Regions from separate parts of the Variovorax sp. GW821-FHT09B05 genome, predicted to be linked through region 3. Evidence: predicted binding sites of a transcription regulator. Region 3 holds the regulator's gene; each other region holds the start of a gene.
What was found. The regulator sigma-54, encoded in region 3, starts transcription at its own class of promoters, with help from an activator protein. The targets are predictions, from matches to a motif close to TGGCANGNAANCTGCTTT.

Region 1 (4,505 bases), on a different contig from region 3:
AAGCTCAGCGTGCCCAGCACCAGCAGCAGCGGCAGCCCGGCCGAGAAGCCCAGCGCCAGCATGCGCAGGGTGGCGGGTTCGAGGTAGACCTTCAGGGCGTCGCGCCAGGGCGGCGAACCGGCGGCGGTGGATTCGGCGGGCGGGACGGAAGACATGTGGGGGCGATTGTCCATGAGCGCCGCGCCTGTCGGCCGCCGGGTCATCCACCAAGGCGTCTTCATTTGTTCCTATCATCCGGCCCCATATGTGCACACGCTGCGATCGCTCCGTTCCAATCGGCTCCCCCGCTTCCCCCTGGCAGCCGCGGCGGGCCTTTCTACTGGCCGCGGCCGGCGCGGCATTGAGCGGGCCGGCACTCGCGCAGGTCGACGTCGGCAATGCCTCGGTGGCGCGCAACCTCGTGCCGGCCGACCGCATCGAGGCCGCGGGCGGCCAGCAGTACGGCGAGCTGCTGCAGCAGGCGCGCGCCAAGAACGCGCTCGCGGGCGACGGCAATCCGCAGCTGCAGCGGCTGCGCGCCATCGCCAACCGGCTGATCCCCTTCGCCACGCCCTGGAACAGCCGGGCGCGGCAATGGAAGTGGGAGGTCAACCTGATCGGCAGCAAGCAGATCAACGCCTTCTGCCTGCCGGGCGGCAAGATCGCCTTCTTCACCGGCATCCTCGACCAGCTCAAGCTCACCGACGACGAGGTCGCGATGGTGATGGGCCACGAGATGGCCCATGCGCTGCGCGAGCATGCGCGCGCCCGCATGGCCAAGAGCGCGGGCACCGGCGCCGCGCTCTCGATCGGTGCGCAGCTGCTCGGCCTGGGGCAGGTCGGCGACCTCGCCGCGCGCGCGGGCACCCAGCTGCTCACGCTCAAGTTCAGCCGCGGCGACGAGACCGAGGCCGACCTCGTCGGCCTGGAACTCGCGGCGCGCGCCGGCTACGACCCGAAGGCCTCGGTGTCGCTGTGGAACAAGATGGCCACGGCCTCGAAGAACCAGGGCGGGCTGAGCTTCCTCTCCACCCACCCGAGCGGGCCGGACCGGATCGCGAAGCTGCAGGCGAATCTGCCGAAGGTGGAGAACCTGTACCGGGACGCGAAAAAGAGCTGAGAGCCCTGTCTTCCTCCTTCCCCCGCTGGGGGAAGGCCGGGATGGGGGCTCCGGGCGGTGGATGCGGTCTGCGCTGTTGCAAGGCCCGGTGCCCCCACCCCAACCCTCCCCCAGCGGGGGAGGGAGCCACACACATAGATAGCTGAGCGACTGACGCCGCAGGCGCCCATCAGCGGCCCGCGCGCGCTGGCACGCTGCTTGCATCTCGACTTGTACACAAGTTTGGATGCCTGATCATGGTGCATGACGAGAAAGACCCGGCCGCCGCGGCGTGGATCCTGCGTTTCGCGCAGCCGCTGACGCGCGAGAACGACGATACGCACGAAGCCACGCCCGCTTCCGCCCCCGCCCCGCTCGCGGGCCTGCGCTTCGCCGTCAAGGACAACATCGACGTCGCCGGCGTGCCCACCACCGCCGCCTGCCCGGCCTTCGACCGCCTGCCGGCCGCCCATGCGGCCGTGGTGCAGCGGCTGCTCGACGCCGGTGCGTCGCTGCTCGGCAAGACCAACCTCGACCAGTTCGCCTGCGGCCTCAATGGCACACGCTCGCCCTATGGCGAGGTCGGCAATGCCTTCGATGCACGCTATGTCTCGGGCGGCTCGAGCTCGGGCTCGGCGCGCGTGGTCGCCACCGGCGAGGCCGACTTCGCGCTCGGCACCGACACGGCCGGCTCGGGCCGCGTGCCCGCGGGCCTCAACAACATCGTCGGCCTCAAGCCCTCGCGCGGGCTGCTGAGCACCGCCGGCGTGGTGCCGGCTGCGCAGAGCGTCGACTGCGTCTCGATCTTCGCGCGCACCGTCGCGCTCGCGGTCGAGGTGCTGCAGGCCGCGCTCGGCTTCGATGCGCGCGATCCCTATTCGCGCGACATCGCGCTCGATGCCAAGCCCTTCCCCGCCGCCTTCCGCTTCGGCGTGCCCGACCGCCTCGCCTTCTTCGGCGACACGCTCGCCGAGGCCGCCTTCGCCGATGCGCGCCGGCGCCTCGAGGCGCTGGGCGGCACCGCCATCACCGTGCCCTTCGCGCCGCTGGCCGAGGCCGCCGCGCTGCTCTACGACAGCGCGCTGGTGGCCGAGCGCTATGCCGCGGTGCGCGCCTTCTTCGACCGCCACGAGGCCGAGGTGGTCGAGCCCGTGCGCGGCATCCTCGCGCAGGGCCGTGGCTACAACGCCGCCGACGTGTTCGAGGCCCAGACCCGGCTGCGCGCGCTCGCGCAGCAGGCCGAGCCGATGTGGCGCGACATCGATGTGCTGCTGGTGCCCACCGCGCCCACGCACTACACGCGCGACGCGATGCGCGCCGACCCGGTGGCGCTCAACCGCAATCTCGGCGCCTACACCAACTTCGTCAACCTGCTCGACTACGCCGCGCTCTCGGTGCCCAGCAGCCTGCGGCCCGACGGCCTGCCCTTCGGCATCACGCTGATCGGCCGCTGCGGCAGCGACCTCGCGCTGGCCGAGCTGGGCCAGCGCTACCACCATGCCACCGGCCTCGCGCAGGGCGCGACCGGCGAGCCGCTGCCCGCGCCGCGGCCGATCCGTGGCCTCGCACCAGTGCCGGCCGCGACGCTGCCGATCGCGGTGGTCGGCGCGCACCTCAGCGGCATGCCGCTCAACGGCCAGCTCACCGAGCGCGGTGCCGTGCTGCGCGAGGCCATCCAGACCGCGCCGCGCTACCGCCTGTACGCGCTGCCCGGCACCGTGCCGCCCAAGCCCGGCCTGCAGCGCAGCGCCGAGGGCGGCGCCGCGATCGCGCTCGAGGTGTGGGACCTGCCGCTGGCCGAGGTCGGCGGCTTCCTCGCGCTGATCCCCGCGCCGCTGGGCCTGGGCAGCGTCGAACTGGCCGACGGCCGCTGGGTGCACGGCTTCATCTGCGAGGGCCATGCGCTGGCCGGCGCCGAAGAGGTCACGCGCCATGGCGGCTGGCGCGCCTACCTCGCGAGCCGCGCCGCCTGAATCCCTGTTGTCTTCGAACCCAGACCGAGGAGTCTTCCATGTCCATCTCCGACCTTCCTTCCACCGCCTCGCGCCGGCAGTTGCTGCAGGCCGGCGCCGCCGGCCTCGCGGTGCTCGCCGCGCCGGCGATCGTGCGCGCCCAGGCGGCACCGAAGATCCGCGTCGGCTTCTGGCCGGTGGCCGCGGGCCTGCCCTTCTTCGCGGCGGTCGAGCGCGGCTTCTTCAAGGACGCGGGGCTCGACGTGGAACCGCAGAAGTTCGCGGGCGCGCAGCAGGTGATGGAAGCCATGCTCGCGGGCCGCTGCGACGGCAGCGCCAACGGCACCGGCTCGGCCAACCTCGCGATCGGCGAGATCGCGCAGCCGGGCCTGTTCAAGATCTTCTGCACCAACCCGAGCAACGCGAAGTTCGTGCTCGACGAGTTCATCGTCGCCAAGGACAGCCCGATCAAGGCCATGGCCGAGCTCGCGGGCAAGAAGGTGGCCTCGGGTCCGGGCATCCAGAACGTCACGCTGTGCAAGACCATGCTCGAGCGCGCGGGCGCCAAGGGCGTGTCGGTCAGCGAGCTGCCGATCGGCCAGCACGTGGCCGCGCTGGTGGCGGGGCAGGTCGATGCCTGCTACACGCTCGAGCCCACCGGCACCGTGGGCCGCATGAACGGCACCACGCGCGTGCTCGAGGCCGGCGTGGTCGCGCGCTACATCCTCGGCGACCCGATGGCGCCGTGGCACGGCGGCGCCGCCAGCCTCACGACCGAGTTCCTCAAGAAGAACCCCGACGCCGCCAAGAAGTACATCGCCGCCTATGCGCGCGGCGTGGAACTGGTGCGCGGCCAGCCCGACGAGGCGCGCCAGTACATGAAGGGCTACACCGCCATCGAGGGCAAGCTCACGGCCGAGGTGCCGCTGGCCTCGTACATGCTCTACAACGAGTTCAAGCCCAGCGACGTCGCCTACTTCCAGAAGTTCTACGACCTGTTCACCGAGAAGGGGATCTTCGAGAAGAAGGTCCTGGTGGACGGCCTGCTCTACAAGGCCTGACGCCATGGCCGACAGCAGCACCACCGCTTCGCCCTGGGCGCCGCCCGCGGGCAACGCCGCCTCCGCGGCACCGAAGGCGCCCGCCTGGGAGCGCTGGCTGCCGGCCATCGGGCCGGTCGTCCTGTTCATCGTCTGGGACCTGGTGGTGCGGCTCGGCTTCATCAAGCCGATCCTGCTGCCTTCGCCGGCCGACACCGTGGCCGCGCTCATCACCGGCCTGGCCGGCGGGCCGCTGCTGCTCGACTTCGCCGTCACCGTGTGGCGCACCGTGCAGGCCTTCGCGATCGCCGCCGTCGTCGGCATGCCGCTGGGCGTGCTGCTGGGCAGCAACGAGCGCGCCTACCGCAGCGTCGAGTTCCTGATCGACTTCTTCCGCTCCACGCCCTCGTCGGCGCTGATCCCGCTGTTCCTGTT
Region 2 (4,505 bases), on a different contig from region 3:
GGCGCTGCACCTGGGCTTCCGCGTCGGGGTTGTTGCGGCGGCCCGCGCGCGGTTCCTGCATGCCTTTCTGCATGTCGATGACGAGGAGGGCGCGGTCGGTCATGGCGAGCCTGAAGTGAGCGGGACTGCGCCGCACTCTAAGCGATGTGCCGGGCGCTACAGGCCCTTCTGCAGCGCCCGCCGGTACTGCACCGCCTCGGCCACGTGCGCCGTCTCGATGACCGGTGCCCCCGCGAGATCGGCGATGGTGCGCGCCACCTTGAGCGCGCGGTGCGTGCTGCGCGCCGACCAGCCGAGCCGGGCGGCGGCCGTGTGCATGAAGCGGCGCGCCTCGTCGCCGAGCGACGCATGGCGATCGATGTCGGCGCCCTGCAGCGCCTGGTTGGGCCGGCCCTGGCGTTCGATCGCGCGCTCGCGCGCGGCGGCTGCGCGCGCGCGGATGGCGGCCGTGGTCTCGCCCGCGGGTGCGTCGAGCAGTTGCTGCGCCGACACCGCGGGCACTTCGATGTGCAGGTCGATGCGGTCGAGCAAGGGGCCGCTGAGCTTGCGCTGGTAGCGCGCCACCTGGTCGGGCGTGCAGCGGCAGGCTTTCGTGGGCGCGCCCAGAAAACCGCAAGGGCAGGGGTTCATCGCGGCGATGAGCTGGAAGCGCGCCGGAAAATCCGCCCGCCGCGCGGCCCGCGCGATGGTGATGGTGCCGGTCTCGAGCGGCTCGCGCAGCGCCTCGAGCGCGGCGCGCGAGAACTCGGGGAATTCGTCGAGGAACAGCACGCCGTGGTGCGCCATCGAGATCTCGCCGGGCCGCGGCGGCGAACCGCCGCCGACCAGCGCCACCGCGCTCGAGGTGTGGTGCGGCGACGCGGTCGGCCGGTGCATCCAGCGCTCGGTCGAGAAGCGGCCGCCGAGGCTCGCGATGGCGGCGCTCTCGAGTGCTTCATCGATGCGCATCGGCGGCAGCAGGCCCGCGAAGCGCTGGCCCAGCATCGACTTGCCCGAGCCCGGCTCGCCCATCATCAGCAGGCTGTGGCCGCCGGCCGCGGCGATCTCGAGCGCGCGTTTGGCGCCGGCATGGCCCTTCACGTCGGCCATGTCGGCATAGGCGGGGGCATCGGCTTGCGTGGACGCATGGGCGCGCGACCAGCCCTCGTCGTCCGCCTCCAGGTCGGCTTGCGCATCGGCCGGCAGGAAGCGCCGCACCACGTCGAGCAGGTGCCTGGCGCCGTAGACCTCGCCGCCGGGCACCAGCGCGGCCTCGTCGGCGCTGGGCGCGGGCAGCACCAGCCGGGTGGCGATGCCGCGCGTGTGCAGCGCGAGCGCCATCGCGAGCGCGCCGCGCACCGGCCGCAGCTCGCCCGACAGCGAGAGCTCGCCCGCGAACTCGTGGCCCGCGAGCCGCGCGCCCTCGATCTGGCCGCTGGCCGCGAGGATGCCCAGAGCCATCGGCAGGTCGAAGCGGCCCGAGTCCTTGGGCAGGTCGGCCGGCGCCAGGTTGACGGTGATGCGCTTGTTGTGCGGGAACTCCAGCCCGGCGTTCTGGATGGCCGAGCGCACGCGCTCGCGCGCTTCCTTGACCTCGGTTTCGGCCAGCCCGACCAGCGTGAAGCTCGGCAGGCCGTTGGCCAGATGCACCTCGACCGTGACACTGGCCGCTTCCAGCCCGAGCAAGGCGCGGCTTTGCACCAAAGACAGACTCATTCTCTGCTTCCTCCCTATATTGGTGCGCCCGATTCCGGTCGTCGCGGGCGTCTTGTTCTTTTTTCGGTGCAAGGCACAAAGCCTTGCGCTTGTAACCATTTTTGGCTGGCTTCCTTGGGCGCGCTTCAACCGGTCACCGGGGGATGTGCACTTTGGCACGCTCCCTGCTTTGAGGGTCATCAGGTTCCACAACACTACTTGCGAGGAGTTCCCGATGACGCACCGTTCCGCCGCCCAGGCCCTGATCGTCCTGGCCACCGCATTGACCACGTCGGGCGCCGCCCTGGCGCAGGCCACCCCAGACGCTGCGGCGGCGCCTGCAGCGGCACCCGCTGCTTCTCCGATCACGGCCAACATCTCGCTGACCACGAACTACAAGTTCCGCGGCCAGGACCAGGACATGATCGGCCGGGACGACTTCGCCAAGACCCGCGGCGTGAAGCCCGCCATCCAGGGCGGCTTCGACTACGCCTTCGGCGAGAGCGGCTTCTATGTCGGCAACTGGAACTCCAGCGTCAACTGGCTCAAGGGCAACAGCGTCGAGGTCGACCTGTACGGCGGCTACAAGTTCAAGGCCGGCCCGCTGGACATGGACGTCGGTGCGCTGACCTACATCTACCCGGGCAACTCCCTCGGCAACACCACCGAGCTCTACGGCGCGGCCACCTACGCCAACGAAACCTTCGGCTCGTTCACGGCCAAGTACTCGCACACGGTGTCGAAGGACTACTTCGGCTACGCCGGCAACAAGAACGGTTCGGGCCTCAAGGGCCGCAACACCGGCTACCTGAACCTGAGCTACAGCAAGGAGATCGTGCCCAAGGTCACGCTCAAGGCCGCCGTGGGCTTCACCCGCTTCTCCAGCGACATCCGCCACAACACGGCCGCCAAGAACTACGTCGACTACAACGTGGGCGCCACCTACGACTTCGGCGGCGGTCTCACGCTCACCGGCTCGGTGCAGGGCGCGAACAAGAAGGACGCGTTCAACGTCGCGGCCGGCCCGCTGTACGACTTCGGCTTCTACACCGTGCAGCAGGTCTACTCGCCCAACAAGCCGCGCTTCATCCTCACGCTGACGAAGACGCTGTAAGCACGCAACACAACGAGGCGCGGCCCATGCTGCCGCGCGAATTCTTTCCATCCAAAGGAGCAACTCATGAAGCTGGTCACAGCCATCATCAAACCGTTCAAGCTCGACGAAGTGCGCGAAGCCCTCTCGGCCATCGGCGTGCAGGGGATCACCGTCACCGAGGTCAAGGGTTTCGGCCGCCAGAAGGGCCACACCGAGCTCTACCGCGGCGCGGAGTACGTCGTCGACTTCCTGCCCAAGGTCAAGATCGAGGCGGCGGTCTCGGATGACCTCGTCGACCGCGTGATCGAAGCCGTCGAAGGTGCCGCGCGCACCGGCAAGATCGGCGACGGCAAGATCTTTGTCTACAACCTCGAGCAGGTCGTGCGCATCCGCACCGGCGAAACGGGCCGCGAAGCCCTTTGATCGAGTCCAGGCCCGAAAGAACAACGTCCATGAAAAAACTGTTTGTCTCCCTCGCGCTCGGCTTGAGCGTGCTTGCCGCCGGCACCACCGGCTTCGCGCAGACGCCCGCGCCCGCCGCCGCCGCTTCGGCGCCGGCCGCCGAGGCCTCGGCACCGGCCGCGGCGCCCGCCGCAGCGGCACCGGCTGCTGCCGCGCCCGCCGCCGCACCGGCCGCGGCACCGGCACCCAAGGTCGATTCGGGCGACACCGCCTGGATGCTGACCTCCACGCTGCTCGTGATCCTGATGACCATCCCCGGCCTCGCGCTGTTCTACGGCGGCCTGGGCCGCTCGAAGAACATGCTGTCGGTGCTGATGCAGGTCTTCGTGATCTTCTCGCTGATCAGCATCCTGTGGGCCATCTACGGCTACAGCCTCGCCTTCACGGGTGAAGGAAGCTTCGTCGGTACCTTCGACAAGATCTTCCTCAAGGGCGTGTCGCAGGAGACCTTCGGTGCGCTCACGACGATCCCCGAGTACGTGTTCGTCGCGTTCCAGGGCACCTTCGCCGCCATCACCGTGGCGCTGATCGTCGGCGCCTTCGCCGAACGCGCCAAGTTCTCGGCCGTGCTGCTGTTCTCGGTGCTGTGGTTCACCTTCGCCTACGTGCCGATGGCCCACATCGTCTGGGGCGGCGGCCTGCTCGGCAAGGACGGAGCGCTCGACTTCGCGGGCGGCACCGTGGTGCACATCAACGCCGGCGTGGCCGGCCTGGTCGGTGCCTACATGATCGGCAAGCGCGTGGGCTACGGCAAGGAAGCCTTCACGCCGCACTCGCTCACGCTCACCATGGTCGGCGCCTCGCTGCTGTGGGTCGGCTGGTTCGGCTTCAACGCCGGCTCGGCGGGTGCCGCCAACGCCGCCGCCGGCCTGGCCTTCGTGAACACGGTGCTCGCCACCGCCGCCGCCGCGCTGTCCTGGATCCTGGGCGAGAGCCTGCACAAGGGCAAGGCCTCGATGCTGGGTGCCGCCTCGGGCGCCGTCGCCGGCCTCGTCGCAGTGACCCCTGCCGCCGGCTTCGTCGGCCCGATGGGTTCGATCGTGCTGGGCCTGCTGGCCGGCCTGGTCTGCCTCTGGGGCGTGGGCGGTCTCAAGCGCATGCTCGGTGCCGACGACGCGTTCGACGTGTTCGGCGTCCACGGCGTGGGCGGTATCCTGGGTGCCATCCTGACCGGCGTGTTCGCGGCCCAGGGCCTCGGCGGCACCGGCGGCCTGACCCCCGACACCTTCTCGATGGGCGCCCAGGTCTGGATCCAGATCAAGAGCGTGCTGTT
Region 3 (4,505 bases):
ACAGGCCGAGGTTTGCGGAACGGAAACCGACGGTTTGCGAAAGCCGCCTAGACCGCCTAGAGCAGGCTCTCCGGCGTCAGCGGCGCCAGCAGTTCGAGCATGGTGCGGTCCCAGAAGCCCGAGTCGGGCTCCTCGCTCAGCACCGTGGTCTTGCCGGCCTCCTCGCTGACCCACTCCAGGCGCGAGTCGCTGCCTTCGGCGAAGCGCAGCCTGTAGGCGCCCTGCTGCTTGAGCACCTCGAGCAGCTTCAGCGCCTGCTGCGCCATCTCGGGGCTGCGGATGAACAGGCCGATCTCGGTGTTGTGGACCTCGGAGCGCGGGTCGAAATTCATCGAGCCGACGAACAGGATGCGCTGGTCGATCACCGCCGACTTGGCATGCAGCCGGCCGACCGAGGTGCCGAACAGGCCCAGCCGCACGCTGCGGCGGGTGCGGTTGGTGCTGAGTTCGTAGAGCTCGGCGCCCAGGCGCAGCATCTCGGGCCGGTAGCGGCGGTAGGCGGTGTGCACCAGCGGCTCGTCGGTGGCGGCGAGCGAGTTGGTCACCACGCTGATCTTCACCTGGCGCCGGCGGATCTCGTTCATCACCTCGAGCCCCGCGGCGCCGGGGATCAGGTAGGGCGAGACGATGGTCACCTCGCTGCGCGCGCGACGCATCTGCTCGACCACGTTGTAGCGCACGCTGTCGACGTCGAGCAGCGGCACGCCGCCGTACGAGGCGGTCTTGCCGATCACGCGATCGGGCGAATCGGCATAGGCCTCGGCGGTGGTCCAGATCAGGCCGAGCCGGCCAGCGTCGAGGTCCTCGGCGATCGGGCCGTAGCCCAGCAGGTCGTTGGGCGCGGGCTTCGGCGGCGGCGGCGTGGTGTCGGGGCCGGTGGCGGCCTCGAAGCGGCGTTGCAGTTCGTCGGCAGGCAGCGCGCTCGCCACCACCGATTCGACGGGCCGCACGTAGGGGCTGTTCCAGTACTGGTCGAACAGGCTGCCCAGGCGCGGGACCAGCGCGCCCGTCACGAAGGTGTCGAGGTCGATGAAGTTCTCGCCCGCGGTGCGCCGGAAGTACTGGTTGCCGATGTTGCGCCCGCCCGCCACGGCCATCGCGCCGTCGGCGATGAACAGCTTGTTGTGCATGCGCCGGTTGACGCGGCTGAAGTCGAACAGCGAGGCGGTGAAGCGCGCGAGCAGGCTGCCGCGGCCGGCCGGGAAGGGGTTGAACAGGCGCAGCTCGACGTTGGGCGTGGCCGCGAAGCCGCGCAGCAGCTCGTCCTCGCCCGCGGTGTAGAGGTCGTCCATCAGCACGCGCACCCGCACGCCGCGCTGCGCGGCATCGCGCAGGGTGCGCAGCAGGTAGCGACCGGTCTCGTCGTTCTCGATCTGGTAGTACTGGACGTCGAGCGTGCGCTGGGCCCGGCGCGCGAGCTGGATGCGGGTGTCGAAGGCGAAGTCGCCGCCCGGCATGAGGCGAAAGCCGCTGAGGTCGGGGTCGGGCTGCGCGGCCAGCGCGATGCGCCCGAGCGCGGTGTCCTTCGACACGGCGATGGCCTTGGCGGGGGCGCGCGGAGCTTCGTCGGGCAAGGTGGCGCAACCGGCGGCCAGCAGCGCGGCCGCGATGGCGAACACCCAGGGCCCACAGCGCGACAGCAGGCGTCGGGCCATCGGGGACTTTCTACAGGGCCTTGCGCAGGTTGGCGGGCGCGATGCGCAGCGCCTCGCGGTACTTGGCGACGGTGCGGCGCGCGCACTCGATGCCCTGCTCCTTGAGCATCTCGGAGATCTGGCTGTCCGACAGCGGCTTCTTCACGCTCTCCGAACCGACGAACTGCTTGATCAGCGCGCGCACCGCGGTGCTCGAGGCATTGCCGCCGGTCTCGGTGCCCAGCGCCGAGCCGAAGAAGTACTTGAGCTCGACCGTGCCGAAGGGCGTCGACATGTACTTGGCGGTGGTCACGCGCGAGATGGTGGACTCGTGCAGCCCGAGCTCGTCGGCGATCTCGCGCAGCACCAGCGGGCGCATCGCGAGCTCGCCGTGCACGAAGTAGCTCTTCTGCCGCTCGACGATGGCGTTGCTCACGCGCAGGATGGTGTCGAAGCGCTGCTGGATGTTCTTGATGAACCAGCGCGCCTCCTGCAGCCGCTGCGACAGCGCCTGGCTGCCCTCGCCCTTGTGCGACTTGAGCGCGCCGGCATAGATGTCGTGCACGCGCAGCCGCGGCATCACCTCGGGGTTGAGCATGACGCGGAACTTCACGTTGGTGCCGCGGCCGGTCTTGGTGACGATCACGTCGGGGATGACGATGTTGCGTTCGACGTCGACGAAGCGGCGGCCCGGCTTGGGTTCGAGCCGCGCGATGATCTGCAGCGCCGAACGCACCAGTTCCTCGTTGGTGCGCGTGAGCGTGGCCAGGCGCTTGAAGTCGCGCCGCGCGAGCAACTCCATCGGCTGCTTGCAGATGGCGAGCGCGGTCTTGCGCACCAGCTCTTCTTCCTCGGTCTCGTCCTCGTCAGCCAGCGCGCGCAGCTGGATCGCGAGGCATTCGCCGAGGTCGCGCGCGCCCACGCCCGCGGGCTCCAGGCTCTGCAGCAGGCCGAGCGCGACCTGGAAGTGGTGCACCAGTTCGTCGAACTGGTCGTTGTCGTCGCCAGCGAGGCCCGAGGCCAGCGCCGGCAGCGAATCCTCGAGGTAGCCGTCGTCGTTGAGCGACTCGATCAAGAAGCGCAGCGCGGCGCTGTCGTTCTCGTTGAGCCGCAGGCTCAGCGCCTGGCGGTGCAGGAAGGACTGCAGCGATTCCTGGCTGCGCGCGAGCTCGGTGGCATCGGCGCGCTCGTCGTCGCCGGTGCTGCTGTTGTTGCGCGCGGGCGCGTCGCTGCCCCACTCGCTGTCGTCGGGCGCCATGTCGACGGTGCCGTCGCCTTCCCAGTCGGGCTCGCGCTCGGGCGAGTCGAGGGCCGGCTCGGCCTCGGACGACGAGGCGGTCTCGGTGGACGTGGTCGAAGTCGAAGGCGCGGCGCTCGCGTAGTCGCTCTCTGCCTCGCGCTCGGTGTCCTCGCGCGGCGCGGGCGTGTCGGCGGCGTCGAGGCCGAACTCCTCGCGCGCGGCTTCCTCGGCGGTGCGCTCGAGGAAGGGGTTCTCGTCGAGCATCTGCTCGACCTCCTGGCTCAGTTCGAGCGTGGAGAGCTGCAGCAGCCGGATCGACTGCTGCAGCTGAGGCGTCAGCGCGAGATGCTGCGAAACGCGCAGCGACAAGCCTTGTTTCATGCCCTCAGGAAATGACTTGCACGAGGGTCATCACATCCGGAAGTGCTCGCCCAGGTAGACCCGGCGCACTTCGGCGTTGTCGACGATCTCCGAGGGCGTGCCCTGTGCCAGCACATGGCCGTCGCTGATGATGAAGGCGTGGTCGCAGATGCCCAGCGTCTCGCGCACGTTGTGGTCGGTGATCAGCACGCCGATGCCGCGTTCCTTCAGGAAGCTGATGATGCGCTGGATCTCGATCACCGCGATCGGGTCGATGCCGGCGAAGGGTTCGTCGAGCAGGATGAAGCGCGGCTGGGTGGCCAGCGCGCGCGCGATCTCGACGCGGCGGCGTTCGCCGCCCGACAGCGCGAGCGCGGGCGAATCGCGCAGGTGGTCGACGCGCAGGTCGGCCAGCAGCTCCGACAGGCGCTCTTCCATGCGCTGCTTCGACAGCGCCTGCGGCCGGCCGTTGGCATCGGGCTCGCGCTGCAGCTCGAGCACCGCGCGCACGTTCTCCTCGACCGTGAGCTTGCGGAAGATCGAGGCCTCCTGCGGCAGGTAGCTCAGGCCCATGCGCGCGCGGCGGTGGATCGGCATGTGGGCGATCGGCTCGCCGTCGATGGAGATCTCGCCCGCGTCGGCGCGCACCAGCCCGACGATCATGTAGAACGAGGTGGTCTTCCCGGCGCCGTTGGGCCCGAGCAGTCCGACCACTTCGCCCTTCTGCACGTCGAGCGAGACGTCCTTGACCACCTTGCGGCTGCCATAGCTCTTCTGCAGGCCGCGCGCGACGAGGCGGCTGCCCGGCACGCCGTTGGCTTCCTGGGTTCCGGCGGCTTCGATCACTTGCGTTCTTCCCCTTCGCCGCTCAGCGTGGTGGTGGAGCGCAGTCCGGCGCCCGGTGCCGGCGTGGGTGCCGGGGCCGCGGGACGGCGCGTGGCCGGCGCCGAGGCGCCGGGCGCACCCGGTGCGGCGGGCGCGGCCGACTTCGGCGTGAGGATGGCCTTGACGCGGCCACCGCCACCTGGCGCCGACACGCCGGCGTTGGGCGGCACGGTCGAGCCGTTGACGGTGTAGGTGTCGTTGCTCTGGTCGTAGACGATCAGCGCGCCGCTGCTCTCGTCGTTGGGCGTGGCGCCGACCAGGCGGCGCATGACGGCGCGGCGGATGAACTTGACGTTGTCGGCACGGCTGTCGTACTCGATGACCTCGGACTCGCCCTCGATCCACTCGTCGCCGTTGCCGTTGCGCTTCTGCTTGTAATAGGCGAG
Region 4 (4,505 bases), on a different contig from region 3:
GCCTCGACCACCTGATCTACGACGTGCGCCTGCGCGCCACCATGCCGGGCACCTTCGATCCGCGCATCGTGATCGTCGACGTCGACGACGCGAGCCTCGCGCGCCAGGGGCAATGGCCGTGGCCGCGCGACAAGGTGGCGCGGCTCGCGACCGAGCTGCTGTCGCACCAGCAGGCCAAGGTCGTGGGCTTCGACGTCATGTTCGTCGAGCCCGATCGCAGCTCGGGCATCGACCGGCTGCGCGAGCTGGCGGACGGCCCGCTGCGCGGCATCCCGGGGCTCGCCGGCGAGGTCGAGAAACTCGCGCCCTCGCTCGACAACGATGCCGTGCTGGCGCGCACGCTCGCCGGCCGGCCCGTGGCGCTCGGCTACTACTTCACGCAGGCCGAAACGCCGCGCGCCCGCGGCGCCTTGCCCGCCACGCCGCTGTGGCCCGCCGACGCGCTGCCCGCGAAGCAAGGCTACACCACGCACTGGAACGGCTTCGGCGCCAGCCTGCCGGTGCTCGCGCAGGCCGCGCCCAGCGGGGGCTTCCTCAACACCCTGGTCGGCGAGAGCGATGACGGCGTGATCCGCAGCGTGCCGCTGATCGCACGCTACGACGGCGACCAGGCCCGGCCCGGCTACTACGAGTCGCTCGCGCTGGCCGTCTACCGGCTCGCCAACGGTTCGCCGCCCGTGGTGCCCGCACTGGTGCCCGACAGTCCGGTCGCGCAGCTCGAGTCGCTGCGCATCGGCGAACTGCGCGTGCCGGTCGATCGCAACGCCAGCGTGCAGGTGCCGTTCCGCGGCCCGGGCGGAAGCCGCGGCGGCTCGTTCCGCTACGTGGCGGCCGCCGACGTGCTCGAAGGCCGGCTCGCGCCCGAGGAGCTGAAGGACAAGATCGTGCTCGTCGGCGCCACCGCGCCGGGCCTGCAGGATCTGCGCGCCACGCCCGCGGCACCTTCCTTCGCCGGCGTCGAGGTACATGCCAACATCGTCTCGGCGCTGCTCGACGACCGCCTGCTCGCCGTGCCCGACTACGCGCCGGGCTACGAGGTGCTGACCGTGTTCATCGCCGGCATCGCGCTGGCCATCGGCCTGTCGCTGCTGCCCGCGCTGCGCGCCGTGGCCTTCATGCTGGCCGTGGCCGCGCTGCTGGTCGGGCTCAACACCTGGCTCTACGTCGCGCACGGCCTGGTGTTGCCGCTGGCCTCGACGCTGGCCATGGTCGCGCTCGCCTTCCTGCTCAACATGAGCTGGGGCTACCTGGTCGAATCGCGCGCGCGCCGCGGTCTCGTGCAGCTCTTCGGCACCTACGTGCCGCCGCAGCTCGTCGACGAGATGCTGGAGCGCCCCGGTCACTACAGCATGCGCGCCGAGAGCAAGACCATGACCGTCATGTTCTGCGACATGCGCGACTTCACGCGCTTCTCGGAGCAGATGTCGCCGGCCGAGCTGCAGGCCTTCCTCAACACCGTGTTCAGCCGCCTCACCGACGTCATCACCGCGCACCGCGGCACCGTCGACAAGTACATGGGCGATTGCGTCATGGCCTTCTGGGGCGCGCCGCTGGAGACGCCGGACCACGCCAGCCTCGCCGTCAATGCGGCGCTCGACATGGCCGAGGCCGTGCAGGACCTCAACCGCATCCACCGCTCCCTCGGCCGGCCCGAGATCAGCATCGGCATCGGCCTCAACAGCGGCGTCATGAGCGTGGGCGACATGGGATCGGCCGCGCGGCGCAGCTACACCGTGGTCGGCGACGCGGTCAACCTGGCCTCGCGCCTCGAGGGCCTCAGCGGCCACTACGGCGTCGAGATCGTTGCCAGCGGCGGCACGCGCGAGTTCGCGCCGGCCTATGTCTGGCAGGAGCTCGACAGCGTGTTCGTCAAGGGCCGGGCCCAGGCCGTCGCTGTGTTCACGCCGCTGGCCGTCGCCCTGGACGAAGCCGACGTCGTCGCCGTGCGCGAGGCGCACCGGCTCGAACGCTGGGCCGAGGTGCTGGCCGCCTACCGGCGCCAGGACTGGGCCTTGGGCCGAAACTTGCTGGACCCCCTCCTCGTGGCCGATGCCAAAAAAGTCCTTTACCAGCTCTACGCGCAGAGATTAGCCTCGATGGCGTTGCGTCCCCACGACCCGTCGTGGGATGGTGCGACCCGGTTCGAAACCAAATGACAGACACAGACAAGGGGTCTCTCACAATGCAGGTTCGTGTGCTGGGTTGCTCGGGCGCCATCGCCAAAGACTGCCGCACCACCTCCTTCCTGGTCGATACCGACCTGCTCGTCGATGCCGGTACCGGCGTCGGCGATCTCACCCTCGAAGAAATGGCCGGCGTCGACGACATGGTGCTCACGCACTGCCATCTCGACCACATTGCCGCCCTGCCCCTGATGCTCGACGCCGTCGGTGGCCGCCGCACCCGACCGCTGCGCGTGCATGCGCTACGCGCCACCATCGAGGCGCTGCGCGCGCATGTGTTCAACAACATCATCTGGCCCGACTTCGAGAGCATCCCGAGTCCCGAGGCGCCCTTCGTCACCTTCCACGACATCGCCGTCGGCCAGACCCTGTTGCTCGGCAGCGCCACGCCCAAGCGCATCGAGGTGCTGCCGGCCGTGCACACCGTGCCCGCCTGCGGCTTCGCCGTGAGCCGCGCCGACGGCGGTGCCCACTGGGTCTTCAGCGGCGACACCGAGCGCAACGCGCCGTTCTGGGACCGCGTCAACGCGCTCGAGGTCGCGATGCTCGTCATCGAGACGGCGTTCAGCAACCGCGAACAGGCCCTGGCGGAACGCAGCCTGCACCTGTCTCCCACCATGCTGGCCGACGAGCTGGCTCACATCGAGCCCGGCAAGGACTACCCGATCTACATCACCCACACCAAGCCGGCCGAAACCGAGGAGATCATGAGCCAGATCGAATCACTGGCCGGCCGGCAGGTGCCGGGGTTGGCGCAGCGGGACATCCGCTGGCTCAAGGCGGACGGCATCCTGACCTTCTGAGCCCCGCCGCGGCGGCACGGATGGCATGACAAATTTGTCACCATGTGTCGCATCTTGATACATCTTCTGTCACATGCAGTAACGCCAATGTGGTCAGGGGTGACGCGTTAGGTCGCTGACGGGACGTCAAAACGGGTGGCACGGATGCTGCGGAAGGTTCTTCGCTCCGGGGGGAGGACTCCCGGGAGTGACAACCAACCCAACCAACCTGGAGTTAGTGAAATGAACCGTCGTACGATCGCCCGCCGCGCGCAGGCAGGCTTTACCCTTATCGAATTGATGATCGTTGTGGCGATCATTGGTATTTTGGCTGCCGTGGCACTGCCGGCATATCAGGATTACACGGTGCGTGCTCGCGTGTCGGAGGCGCTGGTCTTGGCAGGCGGTAACAAGGCGACGATCGCCGAAAATGCTGCGAATGCGGCGTCCGATTTGAGCTTGGGCACCACTCCAGTCACGGCCTCCAGCCAGACCAAGAACGTTGCAGAACTGACAATCGCTCCCACGACTGGGGTGATTACGATCAAAACGACCAAGGCGGCAGGCGAGCTCGGCCTGACGCTCACGCCGAAAACGGCTTCTGGTGCGGCTCTGCAAAACAACCAGCTGCCGGACGGAACGATTGTCTGGACTTGCAAGGTCGATGCTGGCAAAGAAAAATTTGTTCCGAGCGAATGCCGCTAAATTGTAGGCGGATTTAAAAAGCCCCGGAAGGGGCTTTTTTTATGAGCATGAAAATTCTTGTTCGGCCAACTCTAATTCTCGGAACTATTTTCTTCTCGATTAGTTGGCTTATTCCAAATAAAACCGAGCCGTGGAGAGGTTTTCATTCGGAATTCATATCCACATTGGGCCTGGGACTGATCGCCTTAGGAATAGTTCTTGGATCTCAGATTTCTTGGAGAGGCGGCTCGCTTGTCCGCTTGGCGGCGGCATTAGTGCCAATTCCATTTTTTCAATATCTTTTTGGGGTAATTCCGTTTTCCGGGCAAGCTTGGATTTCTGTTGTTTATATTTACGCTTGTCTTTTGATGCTGCTGGCGGGCGGTGCTTGCAAAGAAGAAAAATTTGTTCAGTTGTGTGATTTTCTTTTTGCAGCCATTCTTTTTGCTGCATTGATATCGATTGTCTTGCAGTTTCAGCAGTGGCTCGGAATCTACCAAGATGGGGCTTTGGATATTTGGGTTGCGAGCCGATCGAAAGGTCGCCCTGCCGCGAATCTGGGGCAACCCAACCACCTTGCCACCCTTTTGTTATGGGGGCTCATTGGAGTTTGGTGGTGGAAATGGAGGGGGGTTTTTGGATTCAGCACAACTTATCTCCTTTCATTTCTTTTCATTTTTGGCATTGCTATCACTCAGTCGAGAACGGGGGCAATAGGAGTTTTTGCGATTGCTTTGTCTTTGCTGTTTTGGAAGCCGCTGCAGACTGTTTGGGGCAAAAAAGGGACGGCTAGATTGTATGCCTACGTCGTGATTTTCTTCTTCGTAGCAATTTTTTGGAGCGCCCAAAAAATATC

Region 1: atzF (allophanate hydrolase) is a predicted target of sigma-54. The motif match lies at 1,287-1,304, and genes of this name have one in related genera.
Region 2: AC07RM_RS09340 (TorF family putative porin) is a predicted target of sigma-54. The motif match lies at 1,849-1,866, and genes of this name have one in related genera.
Region 4: AC07RM_RS11375 (pilin) is a predicted target of sigma-54. The motif match lies at 3,123-3,140, and genes of this name have one in related genera.

What each region holds. Positions count from the first base shown of each region.
Region 1 covers NZ_JBWKPN010000003.1:124,840-129,344, reverse strand. Annotated here, with positions in the region: gene AC07RM_RS09015 (AmpG family muropeptide MFS transporter) at 1-155, opposite strand, end outside; gene AC07RM_RS09010 (M48 family metallopeptidase) at 245-1,099, shown strand; gene atzF (allophanate hydrolase) at 1,336-3,051, shown strand; gene AC07RM_RS09000 (ABC transporter substrate-binding protein) at 3,090-4,091, shown strand; gene AC07RM_RS08995 (ABC transporter permease) at 4,096-4,505, shown strand, end outside.
Region 2 covers NZ_JBWKPN010000003.1:194,787-199,291, reverse strand. Annotated here, with positions in the region: gene AC07RM_RS09350 (cysteine hydrolase family protein) at 1-103, opposite strand, end outside; gene AC07RM_RS09345 (YifB family Mg chelatase-like AAA ATPase) at 157-1,695, opposite strand; gene AC07RM_RS09340 (TorF family putative porin) at 1,910-2,788, shown strand; gene glnK (P-II family nitrogen regulator) at 2,855-3,193, shown strand; gene AC07RM_RS09330 (ammonium transporter) at 3,223-4,505, shown strand, end outside.
Region 3 covers NZ_JBWKPN010000021.1:50,502-55,006, reverse strand. Annotated here, with positions in the region: gene AC07RM_RS36065 (phospholipase D family protein) at 57-1,655, opposite strand; gene AC07RM_RS36060 (RNA polymerase factor sigma-54) at 1,666-3,255, opposite strand; gene lptB (LPS export ABC transporter ATP-binding protein) at 3,286-4,080, opposite strand; gene lptA (lipopolysaccharide transport periplasmic protein LptA) at 4,077-4,505, opposite strand, start outside.
Region 4 covers NZ_JBWKPN010000003.1:633,096-637,600, forward strand. Annotated here, with positions in the region: gene AC07RM_RS11365 (CHASE2 domain-containing protein) at 1-2,156, shown strand, start outside; gene AC07RM_RS11370 (3',5'-cyclic-nucleotide phosphodiesterase) at 2,183-2,986, shown strand; gene AC07RM_RS11375 (pilin) at 3,209-3,670, shown strand; gene AC07RM_RS11380 (PglL family O-oligosaccharyltransferase) at 3,712-4,505, shown strand, end outside.